2 regions of the Streptomyces sp. DSM 41931 genome follow, and region 1 is predicted to be linked to the other one. Evidence: riboswitches for the same ligand, from Rfam matches in the RefSeq annotation. Region 1 holds a riboswitch; the other holds the start of a gene.
The links. A riboswitch is a leader RNA that binds a small molecule or an ion and turns the genes downstream of it on or off. The one in region 1 is predicted to bind glycine.
Positions count from the first base shown of each region.

Region 1 (8,065 bases):
ATGCGGCGCACCGGCGGCCAGTACTTGTCGGCGGCGCTCACCTCGCCCGGGAACACGGCCTCCTCGCGGGTGTAGGCGTGCTCCCACTCCCCACCGAGCACGGACGCCGTGTGCGGGGCGTTGCGCAGCGGGTTGTCGTCCGCGGGCCACTCGCCGGAGCCGACCTTCTCGATCTCGGCGCGGATGGCGATCATCGCCTCGCAGAACCGGTCGAGCTCGGTGAGGTCCTCGGACTCGGTGGGCTCGATCATCAGCGTGCCGGCCACCGGGAAGGACATCGTCGGCGCGTGGAAGCCGTAGTCGATGAGGCGCTTGGCCACGTCGTCGACCGTCACGCCGGTCGCCTTGGTGAGCGGGCGCAGGTCGATGATGCACTCGTGCGCGACCAGCCCGCCGGGGCCGGTGTAGAGCACCGGGTAGTGCGGCTCGAGGCGCTTGGCGATGTAGTTGGCGCTGAGCACGGCCACCTGTGTGGCCCGCTTCAGGCCCTCGCCGCCCATCAGCCGGACGTACGCCCAGGAGATGGGCAGGATGCCCGCCGAGCCCCACGGGGCCGCCGAGATGGGTCCGACGCCCGTCTCCGGTCCGGCCTCCGGCTGCAGCGGGTGGTTCGGCAGGTACGGGGCGAGGTGGGCGCGGACGCCGACCGGGCCGACGCCGGGACCGCCGCCGCCGTGCGGGATGCAGAACGTCTTATGCAGGTTCAGGTGGGAGACGTCGCCGCCGAAGTGGCCCGGCTTGGCCAGGCCGACCAGGGCGTTGAGGTTGGCGCCGTCGACGTACACCTGGCCGCCGGCCTCGTGCACCTGGGCGCAGATGTCGGCGACGTGCTCCTCGAACACGCCGTGCGTCGACGGGTACGTGATCATCAGCACGGCCAGCTCGTCGCGGTGCTGCTCGATCTTGGCGCGCAGGTCCTCGACGTCGACCTCGCCGTTCTCGGCGGTCCTGACGACGACGACCTTCATGCCGGCCATCACGGCGGACGCGGCGTTGGTGCCGTGCGCGGAGGACGGGATCAGGCAGACGGTGCGCTGCTCGTCGCCGTTGGCGCGGTGGTAGCCGCGGACGGCGAGCAGACCGGCCAGCTCGCCCTGGGAGCCGGCGTTGGGCTGGAGGGACACCTTGTCGTAGCCGGTGACCTCGGCGAGACGGTCCTCCAGCTCGCGGATGAGCGTGAGATAGCCCTCGGCCTGCTCGGCCGGGACGAACGGGTGCAGCTGGCCGAACTCGGGCCAGGTGACCGGCTCCATCTCGGTGGTCGCGTTGAGCTTCATGGTGCAGGAGCCCAGCGGGATCATGCCGCGGTCCAGCGCGTAGTCGCGGTCGGCGAGGCGGCGCAGGTAGCGCAGCATGGCCGTCTCGGAGCGGTGCTGGTGGAACACCGGGTGGGTGAGGTAGTCGTCGGTGCGCAGCAGCGCCTCCGGCAGGGCGTCGGACGCGGAGGCGTCCAGCGCCTCGACATCGGCCTGCACGCCGAAGGCGCGCCACACGGCGGAGACCTGGTCGCGGGTGGTGGTCTCGTCGCAGGCGACGGAGACGGTGTCGGCGTCGACGAGGCGCAGGTTGACGCCGTGGTCACGGGCGGCGGCGACGACCTCGGGGGCCCGCCCGGCGACCCGCACGGTGAGGGTGTCGAAGTAGGAGCCGTGGACCACCTCGGCGCCGCCGGAGCGCAGGCCCTCGGCGAGGATCGCGGCGTAGCGGTGGGTGCGGCGGGCGATGGTCCGCAGGCCCTCGGGGCCGTGGTAAACGGCGTACATGCCGGCCATGACGGCGAGCAGCACCTGCGCGGTGCAGATGTTGCTGGTGGCCTTCTCGCGGCGGATGTGCTGCTCACGCGTCTGCAGGGCCAGGCGGTAGGCCTTGTTGCCGTCGGCGTCGACGGAGACGCCGACGAGGCGGCCGGGCAGGCTGCGGGCCATCTTGTCCTGGACGGCCATGTAGCCGGCGTGCGGTCCGCCGAAGCCCATGGGGACGCCGAAGCGCTGCGTGGTGCCCACCGCGATGTCCGCGCCCAGCTCGCCGGGGGACTTCAGCAGGGTGAGGGCGAGCAGGTCGGCGGCGACGGTGACGAGCGCGCCGCGCTCGTGTGCCTGGTCGATCACCGGCTTGATGTGCCGGACGGCGCCGGACGCGCCCGGGTACTGGATCAGGACGCCGTTGATCTCACGGCCGTCGAGCTCGGCGGGGATGCCGTCGCTCAGGTCGGCGACGACGACCTCGACGCCGGTCGGCTCGGCGCGGGTCTCGATCACGGCGACGGTCTGCGGCAGGGCGTCCGCGTCGACCAGGAAGAGGCCCTTCTTGTTCTTGCCCATGCGCCGGGACAGCGCCATCGCCTCGGCGGCCGCGGTGCCCTCGTCGAGCAGGGAGGCGCCGGACGTGGGCAGGCCGGTGAGATCGGCGACCATCGTCTGGAAGTTCAGCAGCGCCTCGAGCCGGCCCTGCGAGATCTCCGGCTGGTACGGCGTGTACGCCGTGTACCAGGCGGGGTTCTCCATGACGTTGCGCAGGATGACGGGCGGGGTGAACGTGCCGTAGTAGCCCAGGCCGATCATGGAGCCGAGGACCTGGTTGCGGCCGGCGAGGGCGCGCAGCTCGGCGAGCACCTCGGCCTCGCTGCGGGCGCCCGGCAGGTCCAGCGCGTCGGCGTTCTTGATCACGTCGGGCACGGCGGCGGCGGTCAGCTCGTCGAGCGAGCCGTAGCCCACCTGGGCCAGCATCTTCGCCCGGGCCTCGTGGTCGGGGCCGATGTGGCGCTGCTCGAAGGGGATTCCCTGTTCGAGCTCGGAGAGCGGGGTGCGGGGGGCAGTCATTGAGGAGGCCTCCTGGTCCGACGACCTTCGAGGGGCACCACGGCGCAGGTGCCCGGACGGCCTCCCCCTCTGTCATCTCAACCTGAGAGTTTCACCGGAACGCCGAGGGCGGTCCGGTTTTCACCGTCGGTGAGAGCGGAAGCCGTCGACACCCGCCCTGCTTTCCAGAGTGACCTCGTCCGTGCGGTACGTGTGCCTGAGAGATTCCGGGGAGGATTTGCTCCTTCGGCGCCTCCGGTGGTGCCTGGAGGACTCTCCCGCACGGGATCAGCGGCCGTTGCCAGCCTACCAGCGAGGTCCGGACCCCGGCCTTCGAGTGGCCGTTCCGCCGATTGTGCCGTTTTGTGGTGCTAACGGATGACTCGCGAGGAGTGGAGGGCCTGTGCAGACCGACATCGACCCGCGTCACCTCATCGGCCGCAAGGCGTACGACCGCAACGGCACCCGCATCGGCACGATCGACGAGGTCTACCTCGACGACGCCACCGGTGTGCCGGAGTGGGCGGCGATACGCACCGGCCTGTTCAGCCGGGACGCCTTCGTGCCCCTGGAGCCCAGCGAGCTGGTCGACGGGGCCCTGCACGTGCCGTTCGAACGGTCCCTCATCAAGGACGCCCCCGACTTCGGCGTCGGCCGCCATCTGTCCCCGGAGCAGGAGCTCCAGCTGTACCACCACTACGGCCTGGACGTGGCCTTCCCTCCCCCGCTCCCGGACCGCGACTTCGGCAAGCTGGCGGGCCAGGAGGGACACGCCTGACGCCACCGGGGGCGGCGGTCTCTCGGAACCTGTGCCTGGGCCGGCCCGCGGCGATCTGCACCACCCTCGCCCACGGCGGGTGGCCGGCTCCACCGGCAGCGGGTCAGGCTTCCAGCGGCCGAGGCCGCGACGGCGCGTCCGGTGTCCCCCGGGTCGTCGTCTCGAGCAGGTCCGGTGGATCGTCCACCAACGGCAGCGGGTCCGCGGGCTCGAGCGCCGGGTCGTCGACGCGAAACGTCTTCACACGGCCCGGCGCCGAGCCGGGGGTCTCGAAGCGGACCGTCACGCGGCCCAGTCCGCTGCCCTGCACCCACCCGTGCCCGTGCTCGGCGTGCCGGACGTCGTGGCCCGCGGGCCAGCGCCGCTCGGCGGGGGTCTCCGGGCGCGGCTCGGGCGCCGTCTCGGGTTCCTCGCCCTCCGGCGTCTCCTCCCCCGCACCGCCCGCCGCCTGGGCGAACAGGTCCTCCTGCGTGTAGTCCGCCAGCCCGCTGACGCCGACGCCCAGCAGCCGTACGCCGCCCGTGGTGTCCACCGAGTCCAGCAGCCGCGCAGCCGCCTCCCGGACGACGGCCGGGTCGTCGGTGGGGCCCCGCAGCGTCTCGGACCGGGTCAGCGTGGAGAAGTCGTACCGCCGCACCTTCAGCACGATGGTGCGTCCGGACAGCCCCGCGCCGCGCAGCCTGCGCACGCAGCGGTCGGCGAGCCGCTGCACCTCCAGGCCGACTCGCACCCGGTCGTGGATGTCCACGTCGTACGTGTCCTCGACGGACACCGACTTCGTCTCGCGCTCGGCGACGACGGGCCGGTCGTCGCGGGCCAGCGCCATCGCGTACAGCGCGTGCCCGTGCGCCTTGCCCAGCAGCCGCACCAGTTCGTCCTCGCCCGCCTCGGCGATCTCGCCGACCGTGTGGATGCCGGCCCGCCGCAGATGGTCGCCGGTGGCGGGTCCGACACCCGGGAGGGTCCGCACCGGCATCGGCTCCAGCATCGCGCGCTCGGTGCCGGGCTCGATCACGACCAGCCCGTCCGGCTTCGCCTCCTCCGAGGCGATCTTCGCCAGCATCTTGGAGGCGGCCAGCCCCACGGAGCCGGTCAGTCCCGTGACCGCGCGGATGTCGGCGCGCAGCTTCGTGCCGGCCAGCCGCGCCGACCGCTCGTCCCACGCCGTGCCCCCGGCCTCCAGATCGACGAACGCCTCGTCGAGGCTGAGCGGCTCCACCAGGGGCGACAGGGCGCGCAGCAGCGCCATCACCTGGTCGCTGATCGAGCGGTACAGCGCGAACCGGGGCACCAGATACGCGGCGTTCGGCGCGAGCCGCCGGGCCTGGGACATGGGCATCGCGGAGTGCACGCCCAGCACGCGCGCCTCGTATGAGGCGGTGGCGACCACGCCACGAGGCCCGAGACCGCCCACGATCACGGCCTTGCCGCGCAGACTCGGCTTGGACGCCTGCTCCACCGAGGCGTAGAAGGCATCCATGTCGAGATGCAGGATCGTGGGAGCGGATCTCACATCTCCGATGCTGCCCTACGCCACTGACAACGTCCTCGTCGGGCCGGGCCCCGCGCGGCGCGGGCTCAGACCGCGCGGTTCCTGCGCCGGGCCAGCTCGTCCATCGGGTTGTGGCCGATCAGGGTCTCCCCCGTGTCGACACGCTCGCCGTGCAGCTGCGACAGCGCGCTCTCGACGTCCCGCCACACCACGCCCACGGCGATGCCGAAGACGCCCTGGCCGCCCTGCAGCAGGGCGTGGACCTCGTCGGGCGACGTGCACTCGTAGACCGTCGCGCCGTCGCTCATCAGCGTCATGCGCTCCAGGTCGCTGAAGCCGCGCTCGCGCAGGTGCTGGACGGCGGTGCGGATGTTCTGCAGGGACACGCCGGTGTCCAGGAACCGCTTCACGATCTTCAGCACGACGACGTCGCGGAAGCTGTACAGCCGCTGTGTGCCGGACCCGTGGGCGGGGCGCACGCTCGGCTCGACCAGCCCCGTGCGCGCCCAGTAGTCGAGCTGGCGGTAGGTGATGCCGGCCGCGGCGCAGGCCGTGGGCCCCCGGTAGCCGATCTCCTCGGTCGCCATGGCCGCCGCCCCTCCACCGCTCGGAACGGCCGTCGGTCGCTGCGGAGCGGGCTCGATCGCACCGCCGCGCGCGGGATGGCCCCCGCCCGAGCGGAGCGGAGAGCTCTGGGGAGGATACGGCCCGCCCGCCCCGAAAACGCGTCCGGGGGCACCCCCCGCCGTACCGTCGCCGCTGCTTCTCACGCCGACCTCCGTCCTTGACCTGCCTCCTCGACGGTAGGCAGTCACCAAGGGTGCGTCAACGATCGCCACACTCGGCACGCCGAGTGATAATCACCCTAAGAGTGGTTTCCCGTACCCCGTCGCGGGGAAAGGCTAGCCGAATGTTCTCGGCGCGGGCCGCGACCGACGCCAGGTCCGCGGGAAACGGCTCACTGGTTGCTGCTCCCGAAGTCCTCGGGCGAGATCTGGTCGAGGAACTCGCGGAACTTCTCCACCTCGTCCTCCTGCTCGTCCGGAATGGCGATGCCGGCGTCGTCCAGCACCGTGTCGCTTCCGTAGATCGGGGTCCCCGTACGCAGGGCGAGAGCTATGGCGTCGGAGGGGCGGGCGCTCACCTCGACACCGCTGGCGAAGACCAGCTCGGCGTAGAACACGCCTTCGCGCAGGTCGGTGATGCGCACTTCCGTGAGCTCCTGTCCCACGGCCTCCAGCACGTCCTTGAACAGGTCGTGGGTCAGCGGCCGTGCGGGCGCCATGCCCTGCTGGGCGAAGGCGATGGCCGTCGCCTCCCCGGGGCCGATCCAGATGGGGAGGTAGCGGTCGCCGCCCACTTCACGCAACAGCACGATCGGTTGGTTGGAGGGCATTTCCACCCGGACACCTACGACATCGAGCTCGTTCACACAGCAACCCTAGGCCGTGCCCGGGACGTTTGGGTAGTCGGGCCGGGATCGGGTGGCCGATCCGGCGGCCCTGTGCTGCTTCTCGAGGGTCCTCAGGGCAGCCGCACCCCGAGCGCCGACCGCACCAGCGCCGCGTGCAGCTTCATGGTGAGACCGGCCAGTTCCTTGGTGCGGTCTTCGGCATGCGCCCTGGTCTGCGGGTTGCGGTGGCGCCGCAGCGGCGCGACGACCTGCTCCACCAGCCCGGCCTCCCGCTCGGCGGCCGCCTTCATGGCCCGCAGATGGCGGGGCTCGATCCCGTACCGCCCCAGTTCCATGAGCAGCCCGGCGACGGTGACCGCCTCCGCGTCGTACACCCCGTCCCCCACCGGGACGAGCAGGCCGTACGACTCCCACTCGGCGAGCCGCTGCTCGTCCACCCCGGCGGCGGCGAGCAGCTGGCAGCGCCCGATCCGGGCCGCCGTGGGCTTCTCCAGGACGCACTCGGCGGGGTCCTCGCCGTCACCCGGACGGCTCAGCGCCGGCAGCGGCGGGGCCTCACCGCGCTCCATGGCCGCCAGGTGCTCCCGGATCACCTTGAGCGGCAGATAGTGGTCGCGCTGCATGCGCAGCACATGGCCGAGGCGCTCGACGTCCTCCGCGCTGAACTTGCGGTACCCCGACGGGGTGCGGCGTGGCTCGACGAGCCCTTCCGACTCCAGGAAGCGGATCTTGGAGATGGTGACCTCGGGGAACTCCTCGCGCAGCACGCTCAGCACCGCACCGATGCTCAGCAGTCCGGTGTCCGTGGCGGCGGCGCCGTCGCCGGCACCGCCGCTCGGTGTCTGCAGCATGGACCCTTCCTGGAGTCCCCCGGGACCGCGTCCGGGGAGGTCAGTAGCTCCGCTGGCTCGCGTAGAAGACCAGCCGGTACTTGCCGATCTGCACCTCGTCGCCGTTGGACAGGGCGACCTGGTCGATCCGCTCGCGGTTGACGTAGGTGCCGTTCAGGCTGCCGACGTCGGCGACCGTGAACGAGCCGTCCGGGCTGCGACGGAACTCCACATGGCGGCGGGAGACCGTCACGTCGTCGAGGAAGATGTCGCTCTGCGGGTGACGCCCGGCCGTGGTCAGGTCGCCGTCCAGCAGGAAGCGGCTGCCCGAGTTCGGCCCGCGGCGCACGACCAGCAGGGCGGAGCCCACCGGCAGCGCGTCGACGGCCGCCTGCGCCTCCGGGGAGAGCGCGGGCACCTGATGCTGACCCGTGGCCTCGGAGTCGTAGGCCTCGAGGCCGGAGATGGAGATCGTGGACGTCGTCTCGGAGGGGCGCTCCGGGGTGACGCCCGGCTTCAGCGGCGCACCGCAGTTCGAACAGAAGCGGCTGTTCTCCGCGTTGCGGTTGCCGCACCTCGAACACACCAGGGCCGACATGGACGGATCCTCCTGCCGCGGCTGCCCGCCGGGGGCATGGGACGCGTACGGACCGGAGTAACCTCCGCCCGCACCTGGGCTCGACGGCTGGCCAGAACCTATGCCGCCCGACTGCGCAGGGTCAACGGAGGCCCCGCCCGTCTCGTCGCGGAACA
Region 1 is NZ_CP189902.1:927,139-935,203, forward strand. Features, by position in the region: gene gcvP (aminomethyl-transferring glycine dehydrogenase) at 1-2,819, opposite strand, end outside; glycine riboswitch at 2,994-3,089, opposite strand; gene ACP7TJ_RS04515 (PRC-barrel domain-containing protein) at 3,202-3,576, shown strand; gene ACP7TJ_RS04520 (DNA polymerase IV) at 3,680-5,089, opposite strand; gene ACP7TJ_RS04525 (MerR family transcriptional regulator) at 5,155-5,838, opposite strand; gene ACP7TJ_RS04530 (bifunctional nuclease family protein) at 6,027-6,500, opposite strand; gene ACP7TJ_RS04535 (MerR family transcriptional regulator) at 6,593-7,333, opposite strand; gene ACP7TJ_RS04540 (FHA domain-containing protein) at 7,374-8,065, opposite strand, start outside.

Region 2 (8,065 bases), 4.1 Mb from region 1:
AACACCGACTCGGTCAGGACCGCGCCGGACAGCAGGGAGCCCGTGAGCAGGCCGACCGCGGTCACCACGGGGAGCATCGCGTTGCGCAGCACGTGCCGGCTGCGGACGACGCTGCGCTTGAGGCCCTTGGCCTCGGCGGTGCGCACGTAGTCCTCGTCCTGCACCTCGAGCACGCTGGCGCGGGTCATACGGACGATGACCGCGAGCGGGATGGAGGCCAGGGCGACGGCGGGCAGGATCAGGTGCATGATCGCGTCCCAGGACGCGTCGAACTCCCCGGTGAGGATGCCGTCGAGGACGGCGAAGCCGGTCACGTCCGTGGCGTTGATGCCGGTGTCCTGGCGGCCGTAGCTGGGGAAGATCCCGAGCTGCACGGCGAAGATGCCCTTGAGGATCAGCGCGAGGAAGAACACCGGGATGCAGATGCCGACGAGCGAGCCGGAGACCGCGGTGACGTCGAGCCAGCCGCCGCGGTTGCGGGCGGCGAAGTAGCCGAGGGGGACGCCGACGGCCACCGCGATGAGGATCGCGAGGAGGGACAGTTCCACGGTCGCGGGGAAGCGCAGGACGAACTCGTCCCACACCGGCTGTCCGGTCTGGGTGGACGTGCCGAGATCGAGCTCGACGATGCGCTTGAGGAAGCGCCAGTACTGGACGTAGACGGGCTGGTCCAGCCCGAGCGCACGGTTGATGCGCGCCACTTCGGCCTCGGTGGCCTTCTCCCCCAGGATCGCTGAGGCGGGTCCACCGGGCAGCCGGTCGAGCCACAGGAAGAGCAGAACCGACAGGCCGAGCAGCGTGGGTATGAGCTGGAGCAGTCTTCGTACGACGAGACGCAGCACCCCGCTTGCCCCTTTCTTGCGTGTTGTCTTACATGAACGGACCCGCCCGGCCGCCGAGTTGCGACGGCCGGGCGGACCCCCCCGTTATCGATTTCCTGCCGGTTCGCCTACTTGAAGGACGCCTCGGCGAAGACTTCCTGCGTCAGCGGCGACACGTTCGGCGGGTTGACGTTCTTGCCGAAGGCGATGGCCGGCGGGGACGACGAGATCGGGACGCCGGGCAGGTAGTCCATGATGACCTCGTTGGCCTTCTGGTAGGCCGCGGTGCGCTCCTCGGCCTTGCCCATCTTCGAGCCGGCGTTCACCGCGTCGAAGACCTTCTTGTCCTTGAAGCCCCACTGCTTGTCGAACCCGGCGAACCAGGTGCCGATGAAGTTGTAGCCGTCGTTGAAGTCACCGGTCCAGCCCAGCATGTGCAGGGCGCAGGAGCCGGCCTCGGTGGCGTCCAGGTAGTCCGGGGCCCACTTCATGGCCTTCGGCTTGACCTTGATGCCGGCCTTCTCCAGGTCGGCCTTCATCAGCTCGAACAGGTCCTGCGGGGCAGGCATGTACGGGCGGGTGACCTCGGTCGGGTAGCAGAACTCGATGGTCAGGTTCTGCGCGCCGGCCTTCTTCAGCAGCGCCTTGGCCGCGGCGGGGTCGTGCGGGTACTGCTTGACGTTCTTGGAGTATCCCTCGATGGTGTCCGGCATGAACTGGTCGGCCACCTTGCCGCCCTCGGGCAGCTGGGTCTTGACCAGGTTCTCCTTGTCGATCGCCTGCGCGATCGCCTGGCGGACCTCCTTCTTCTTGAGGGCCGGGTTCGCCGACTGGCTCATGCCCACGTAGAAGAGGTTGAAGACACCACGGGTCGGGACGACGTAGCCCTGGTCCTCGAGGGTCTTGACATCGGCCGGGGCGACGAGGTCGTAGCCGTCGATGTCACCGGCCTGGAGCGCCTGGCGGCGGCCCTCCTCGGTGTCGATCGTGCGGAAGACCAGGTTCTTGATCTTGGCCTTCTCGCCCCAGTAGTCGTCGAAGCGCTCAAGGGTGACTTCCTTGTTGCCCTTGTTCCACTTGACGATCTTGTACGGGCCGGTGCCGGCGACCGTGCCGGCCTCCTGGCTGTACTTGGGGTACGTGATGGCGTCGCCCTTGGCGGTCGCCTCCTGCTTCTCGTACTCCTTGATCGCCTTCGGCGAGTGGATGGCGAGGGCGTTCAGCGAGAAGCCGCCGGGGAGGTTCGCGGAGGGCTGCTTGACCTCGATGACGGCGGTGTTCTCGTCCTTCGCGGTGCAGCTCTTGTAGTTCGCCTCGGGCGTCTCCGGGTCCTCGTTCTTCGCGAACCCGCCCATGATGGTCTGCCAGTAGTAGGAGACCGCGCTCGACTGGTAGGTGCCCTTCCAGTTGAACCAGTGGTCGTAGTTGGCGCAGACCGCGGCGGCGTTGAACGCCTCGCCGTCGTGGAACTTCACGCCCTTGCGGAGGTTGAAGGTCCAGACGGTGCCCGCGTCGTTGCTCGACCAGGTCTCGGCGAGGCCGCCGACCAGCTTGGTGCCGCCCGACTCGTGCTCGAGGAGGGCCTCGAACGCCTGGCGGGTCACGCGGAAGGTTTCACCGTCACTCGCGAGGGCAGGGTCCAGGGATCCCGGGTCGCCCGCACCGGCGAACACGAAGGTGTCCTTCTTGCCGCCGCTCTCGTTGTCGCTGTCCCGCTCGCTGGCGCAGCCCGTGGCGATCAGGCCGACCGCGACCGCGGCCGTGATCGCCCGAGCGGCTCGGGTCTTGAATATGCGCATACTGGGGCCACTCCGGGTCCGCTATGTGGATGCATCTTGACCGGCCGAACACTACAGACGTTCGCAGTGAGTCAGGAACAGTCCGGATAGCGGTGATACCTACCTGAGATCTGAACAGTCGACATAAGGGACTGTTCCGGCATCTTCGCGCGATGATTTAACGCCCAGGACACATACGGGGGCTCCGTAAGTGCCCGTCGCAAGGCCCGGGATGACGTGAAGACGCGGTGAAACCGCAGGTGACAGGCGGTCATCGACAGGTAGCTGATCGCATCCGACGGAATCTGACGCAAAATCAGCGGCGGACGGGTCGGGACAGGAGCCGCACCGCCGCCCATTGTCCACATGCTGGACACGGTGACGCTGCGTCACCCTGCGCCGGACCAGCGGCGGCGGGGCCGCGCCGCCGCGGGCTTCGGGGAAGACGTACCGGTCAGAGACGGTGCGCGGGCGGATAGCCGTAGCCCGTGGCGGGGGCCGGGGCGTGCGCCCCACGGTCGTAGAACGGGCGCGCGTTGACGCGCAGCCACATCGCCACCGGGTCGTGCTCGTCGGCCATGGCGACGGTGGAGACCGGCAGCCCGTCGGGCACGGCGGGCAGCGACTGCCGCATCATCGCCCGCACCGACTCCACGGCGGGCGGCGAGGTGTCGTACACGTCCAGGCCGATGGCGAGGTACGGGGCGCCGAGGGCGGGCTGCACCCAGGCGCGGCGCAGCGCGCGCACGGCCGGGGTGCGGTGGGCGTTCTGCGCGAGGAGGGCGTAGAACTGCGGGATCTCGATGGCCGGTTCGGACAGCCGCAGCGGCCCGGCGGGCTGCTGGTCGAGTCCGCCGGCGATGCGGCGCAGGTCCAGCCAGGGGATGCCGACGCCCCCGCCGGGCGCGTGCGGGTTGAGCCAGAGGCCGTAGCGGTCCGGGTAGAGCGCGCGGGCCACCTCCAGGCCGTCGACCACCTCGTACGAGCGGTTCCAGCCGCTGGCGGACAGCTCCTGGGCGGAGGTCACACAGGGCGCGTAGCCGTGCCCTTCGACCTCCATGGTCCCGTACTGGGCGTCGGGCGAGCCGGCCTGGCCGTGCCAGAGCAGCATCCAGACCCGGCCGGACGAGGGGGTGGCGAGGGCGCGCAGCAAGGCCTCGTAGGCGTCGTAACGCCCGGGCGTCACCTGGCGCAGCATGTGCTCGACCTGTCCGGCCGCCGCGGTGCCAGCGCTCACTTGTATCGCCCCTCCGTACAACACCCTGCCGGCCAATGCTCCTAGCTTAAGCCGACGGCCTCCGGCGGTCTGCGGTCAGTGCGCGGAAGGCGAGGGCATGCGGCGGATCGGGGGGCGCGTCAGGCGCGCTGGTAGAAGGGGCGGACCTTGGCGCGCAGCCAGTCGGCGACCGGGTCCTGGGCCACGTCGAGGACGACGAGGCTGACCGGCCAGCGGGCGGGGCTGCGGCCAAGGGCCCGGCCGAGGGCGTCCAGCGGCAGCGCGCGGGGGTCGCCCTCCCAGTGCAGCAGCTCCACGCCGACGAACAGCACCGGGTCTGCCGTCTCGACGGCGGCCAGGCAGCGGCGGGCGGTCGCCACCACGCCGAGGGAGTCGAACTCCTGCGAGGCCGCGGCGAGGAAGTCCACCGGGTCGTCCTGCCAGTCCGGCTCGAACAGCCGGACGCGGCCGCCGCTCGCGGGACCGTCCAGCGGGGAGCGCCCGGCCCGGCACAGGTCGGCCACCGCGGCCGGCGGCAGCGGGACGGCGACCGTGCCGCCCGGGTTGACCACGATGCCGGCCTGCGGGGGCAGTCCGCGGGCGAACTCCACGGCGGGCGCGACGGTGCAGCCCATGTGGGAGCCGACGACCTGCCGGAACTGCTCCTCGGAGCTGAAGACCGGCACATACGCCTGGCCGTCCAGTTCCATGGTGGGCAGGTCGAGGGGGCCGCTGTGCGGGCCGCCGCCGCTCGGCAGCGGCACCCAGAGGAAGCTGCGGCCGAGGACCTCGACGATCCGTGCTCCCGCCGAGGGGACGCCGAGGGAGGCGGAGAGCGCCTCCTCCAGTTCGTTGCCGGGCCACCCGCCGTGCGGGTGGAAGTGCGTCCGGTCCGGGATGTCCGCCGGGAAGTCCATCTGTCGCCCACCGTCTGCCTGATGCCACTGCTTGGCGGAAAGGCTAGCCGGTCAGCCGGTGAAGCCGATCCGGCGCAGGGCGTTGGCGGCGTCCCGGTCGACGAGCACCGCCGAGGCGCAGCCCTCCGGCACCCGGCCGGACTCCACCGCGTCCAGCAGCCGGCCGCACGCCGTGCGGTGCCGGCGGAAGGCGTAGCGCGAGACGCCGCGGCCCCGCTCCAGCTGCCCGGCCAGAGCCTCTTCGGGCGCGACGTCCAGCACCAGCAGGTGCAGCGCGGCCCCGCGGCGGCGGGCCTCGCGGGCCAGCCAGCGCCGCACCCAGGTCTGGGTGCCGCAGTCGTGCACGACGACCGGCCGGCCGGAGCGCAGCACCCGGCGCAGTCCCGCGTAGTGGGTGAGCCGGACCAGCGGGCGGTAGGCCGCGTACGGCAGCAGACGGGGCATACGGCGGTCCCAGCGGTCGCGGGCGTCCTGGGAGTCGACGCGGTCGCCGTGCACCGCGCGCCGCATCAGCGTGGACTTTCCGCTGCCGGGCAGTCCGGTGACGACGACGAGGTCGCGGGGGCCGAAGAGCAGGGCGCGCGGGCTGCGTCCCGAGCGGGCGCGCAGGTCCTGGACGAGGGGGGCGGGCGTCGCGCCGCGGGCGCCGCCGGGCCGGTCCGCGTGCTGCGGCGGCAGCGCCACGCCTGTGGTGCCGGCGTACGCCGTGGGCCTGTTCACCGTGGTCGTCCTCCCCCTGGGGCCGGATATGGAGGTCCGATCCCCGCCGCGTGTAAAGAGAAGGTAATGCCAGGTCGCCTCGGTTGCGTGCTCATACCGATACAGGCCTGTCACAGCTCCCTGTGACCGAGCCTGCACGAACGGTGCACCCCCGGCAAGGGTCCCCCTGCCGGTGTCCCGCGATGCGTGCAATGATGTGCGCGCCAACTGCATACCGGCCGTTTGAATCCGCGCGGGAGAGTCCCCGGCACCGTGTGCCGCCGGGGCGCCGAAGGAGCAAGTCCCTCCCTTGAATCTCTCAGGCACCGTTACCGCGCGGGCGAGGCACATCTGAAAAGCGGGCCGCCGTCGCAGTGCTCCGGTGGCCCCACCCAAGGTGCAAGTCCTGACCTCCCTCCGGCGGTGGTCATGGCGAACCTCTCAGGTTCCGATGACAGATGGGGAGGAACGACCTCGCCTCCCCCATGCTCGGACGACCTCGCATGGGAGGGACCCCCATCGCCCTGGGAGACCGACCGATGAGCAGTACCGAACCCCGCCGCACCGCGCTCGATGCCCTGCATCGGTCGCTCGGCGCGACGATGACCGACTTCGCCGGCTGGGACATGCCCCTGCGCTACGGCTCCGAGCGCGACGAGCACAACGCCGTGCGCACGAAGGCCGGCCTCTTCGACCTCTCGCACATGGGCGAGATCACGGTCACCGGCCCGCAGGCCGCCGCGTTGCTGGACCACGCGCTGGTCGGCAACATCTCGGGCGTGAAGCCGGGCCGCGCCCGCTACACGATGATCTGCCGTGAGGACGGCGGCATCCTGGACGACCTGATCGTCTACCGGCTCGGCGAGACCGAGTACATGGTCGTGGCCAACGCCTCCAACGCCCAGGTGGTGCTGGACGCGCTGACCGAGCGGGCCGCGGGCTTCGACGCCGAGGTGCGCGACGACCGCGACGCCTACGCGCTGCTGGCCGTGCAGGGCCCCGAGTCCCCGGCGATCCTCAAGAGCCTCACCGACGCCGACCTGGACGGCCTGAAGTACTACGCCGGACTGCCCGGCACCGTGGCCGGGGTCCCCGCGCTCATCGCCCGCACCGGCTACACCGGCGAGGACGGCTTCGAGCTGTTCGTGAAGCCGGAGCACGCGGTGGAGCTGTGGCAGGCGCTGACCAAGGCGGGCGAGGCCCACGGGCTGGTGCCGTGCGGTCTGTCCTGCCGGGACACGCTCCGCCTGGAGGCGGGCATGCCGCTGTACGGCAACGAGCTGAGCACCTCCCTCACGCCGTTCGACGCCGGTCTGGGCCGGGTGGTGAAGTTCGAGAAGGAGGGCGACTTCGTGGGCCGCGCCGCCCTCGCCGAGGCCGCCGAGCGCGCCGCGCAGAACCCGCCGCGCGTCCTGGTCGGCCTGGTCGCCCACGGCCGCCGGGTGCCGCGCGCCGGGTACGCGGTGGTGGCCGGCGGCGAGAAGATCGGCGAGGTCACCTCCGGCGCCCCCTCCCCCACCCTGGGCAGGCCGATCGCCATGGCCTACGTCGACGCGCGCCACGCGGAGCCGGGCGCCGAGGGCGTCGGTGTGGACATCCGCGGCAGCCACGAGCCGTACGACGTCGTGGCGCTGCCGTTCTACAAGCGGCAGAAGTGACACCGTCGTAGCCGGCCTCCGGGCGGCTTTCGCGCCACCGCGGCACGGGGGTCCCACCCGTCCGGCCGCTTCGCGCTCCCTCCCCGTCATCAGCAGTTTCCCGCGTACAGGAGAATTCAGGCCATGAGCAACCCCCAGCAGCTGCGCTACAGCAAGGAGCACGAGTGGCTGTCGGCCGCCGAGGACGGCGTGTCGACGGTCGGCATCACGGAGCACGCGGCCAACGCGCTCGGCGACGTGGTCTTCGTCCAGCTCCCCGAGGTCGGTGACACGGTGAGCGCGGGCGAGACCTGCGGCGAGCTGGAGTCCACCAAGTCCGTCAGCGACCTGTACTCCCCCGTCTCCGGCGAGGTCACCGAGGTCAACGAGGACGTGGTGAACGACCCGGCGCTGGTGAACTCGGCCCCCTTCGAGGGCGGCTGGCTGTTCAAGGTGCGGGTCACCGACGAGCCGGCCGACCTGCTGTCCGCCGCCGAGTACGACGCGTTCATCGCGGGCTGAGGAGCCGTAGCCGTATGTCGCTTCTGAACACGCCTCTGCACGAGCTCGACCCGGCGGTGGCCGCCGCGGTCGACGCCGAGCTGCACCGGCAGCAGTCCACCCTCGAGATGATCGCCTCGGAGAACTTCGCCCCGGTCGCGGTCATGGAGGCCCAGGGCTCGGTCCTCACCAACAAGTACGCAGAGGGCTACCCCGGCCGCCGCTACTACGGCGGCTGCGAGCACGTCGACGTGATCGAGCAGATCGCCATCGACCGGGTGAAGGAGCTGTTCGGCGCCGAGCACGCCAACGTCCAGCCGCACTCGGGCGCCCAGGCCAACGCGGCCGCGATGTTCGCGCTGCTCAAGCCGGGCGACACGATCATGGGTCTGAACCTCGCGCACGGCGGGCACCTGACCCACGGCATGAAGATCAACTTCTCCGGCAAGCTCTACAACGTGGTCGCCTACCACGTGGGCGACGACGGCCAGGTCGA
Region 2 is NZ_CP189902.1:5,018,243-5,026,307, reverse strand. Features, by position in the region: gene ACP7TJ_RS23325 (ABC transporter permease) at 1-842, opposite strand, end outside; gene ACP7TJ_RS23320 (ABC transporter substrate-binding protein) at 950-2,620, opposite strand; gene ACP7TJ_RS23315 (enhanced serine sensitivity protein SseB C-terminal domain-containing protein) at 3,054-3,836, opposite strand; gene ACP7TJ_RS23310 (enhanced serine sensitivity protein SseB) at 3,956-4,732, opposite strand; gene ACP7TJ_RS23305 (AAA family ATPase) at 4,784-5,452, opposite strand; glycine riboswitch at 5,676-5,776, shown strand; glycine riboswitch at 5,777-5,899, shown strand; gene gcvT (glycine cleavage system aminomethyltransferase GcvT) at 5,971-7,089, shown strand; gene gcvH (glycine cleavage system protein GcvH) at 7,213-7,590, shown strand; gene glyA (serine hydroxymethyltransferase) at 7,605-8,065, shown strand, end outside.
Region 2: linked by a shared signal. The riboswitch ahead of gcvT (glycine cleavage system aminomethyltransferase GcvT) and the one ahead of gcvP (aminomethyl-transferring glycine dehydrogenase) in region 1 are both predicted to bind glycine.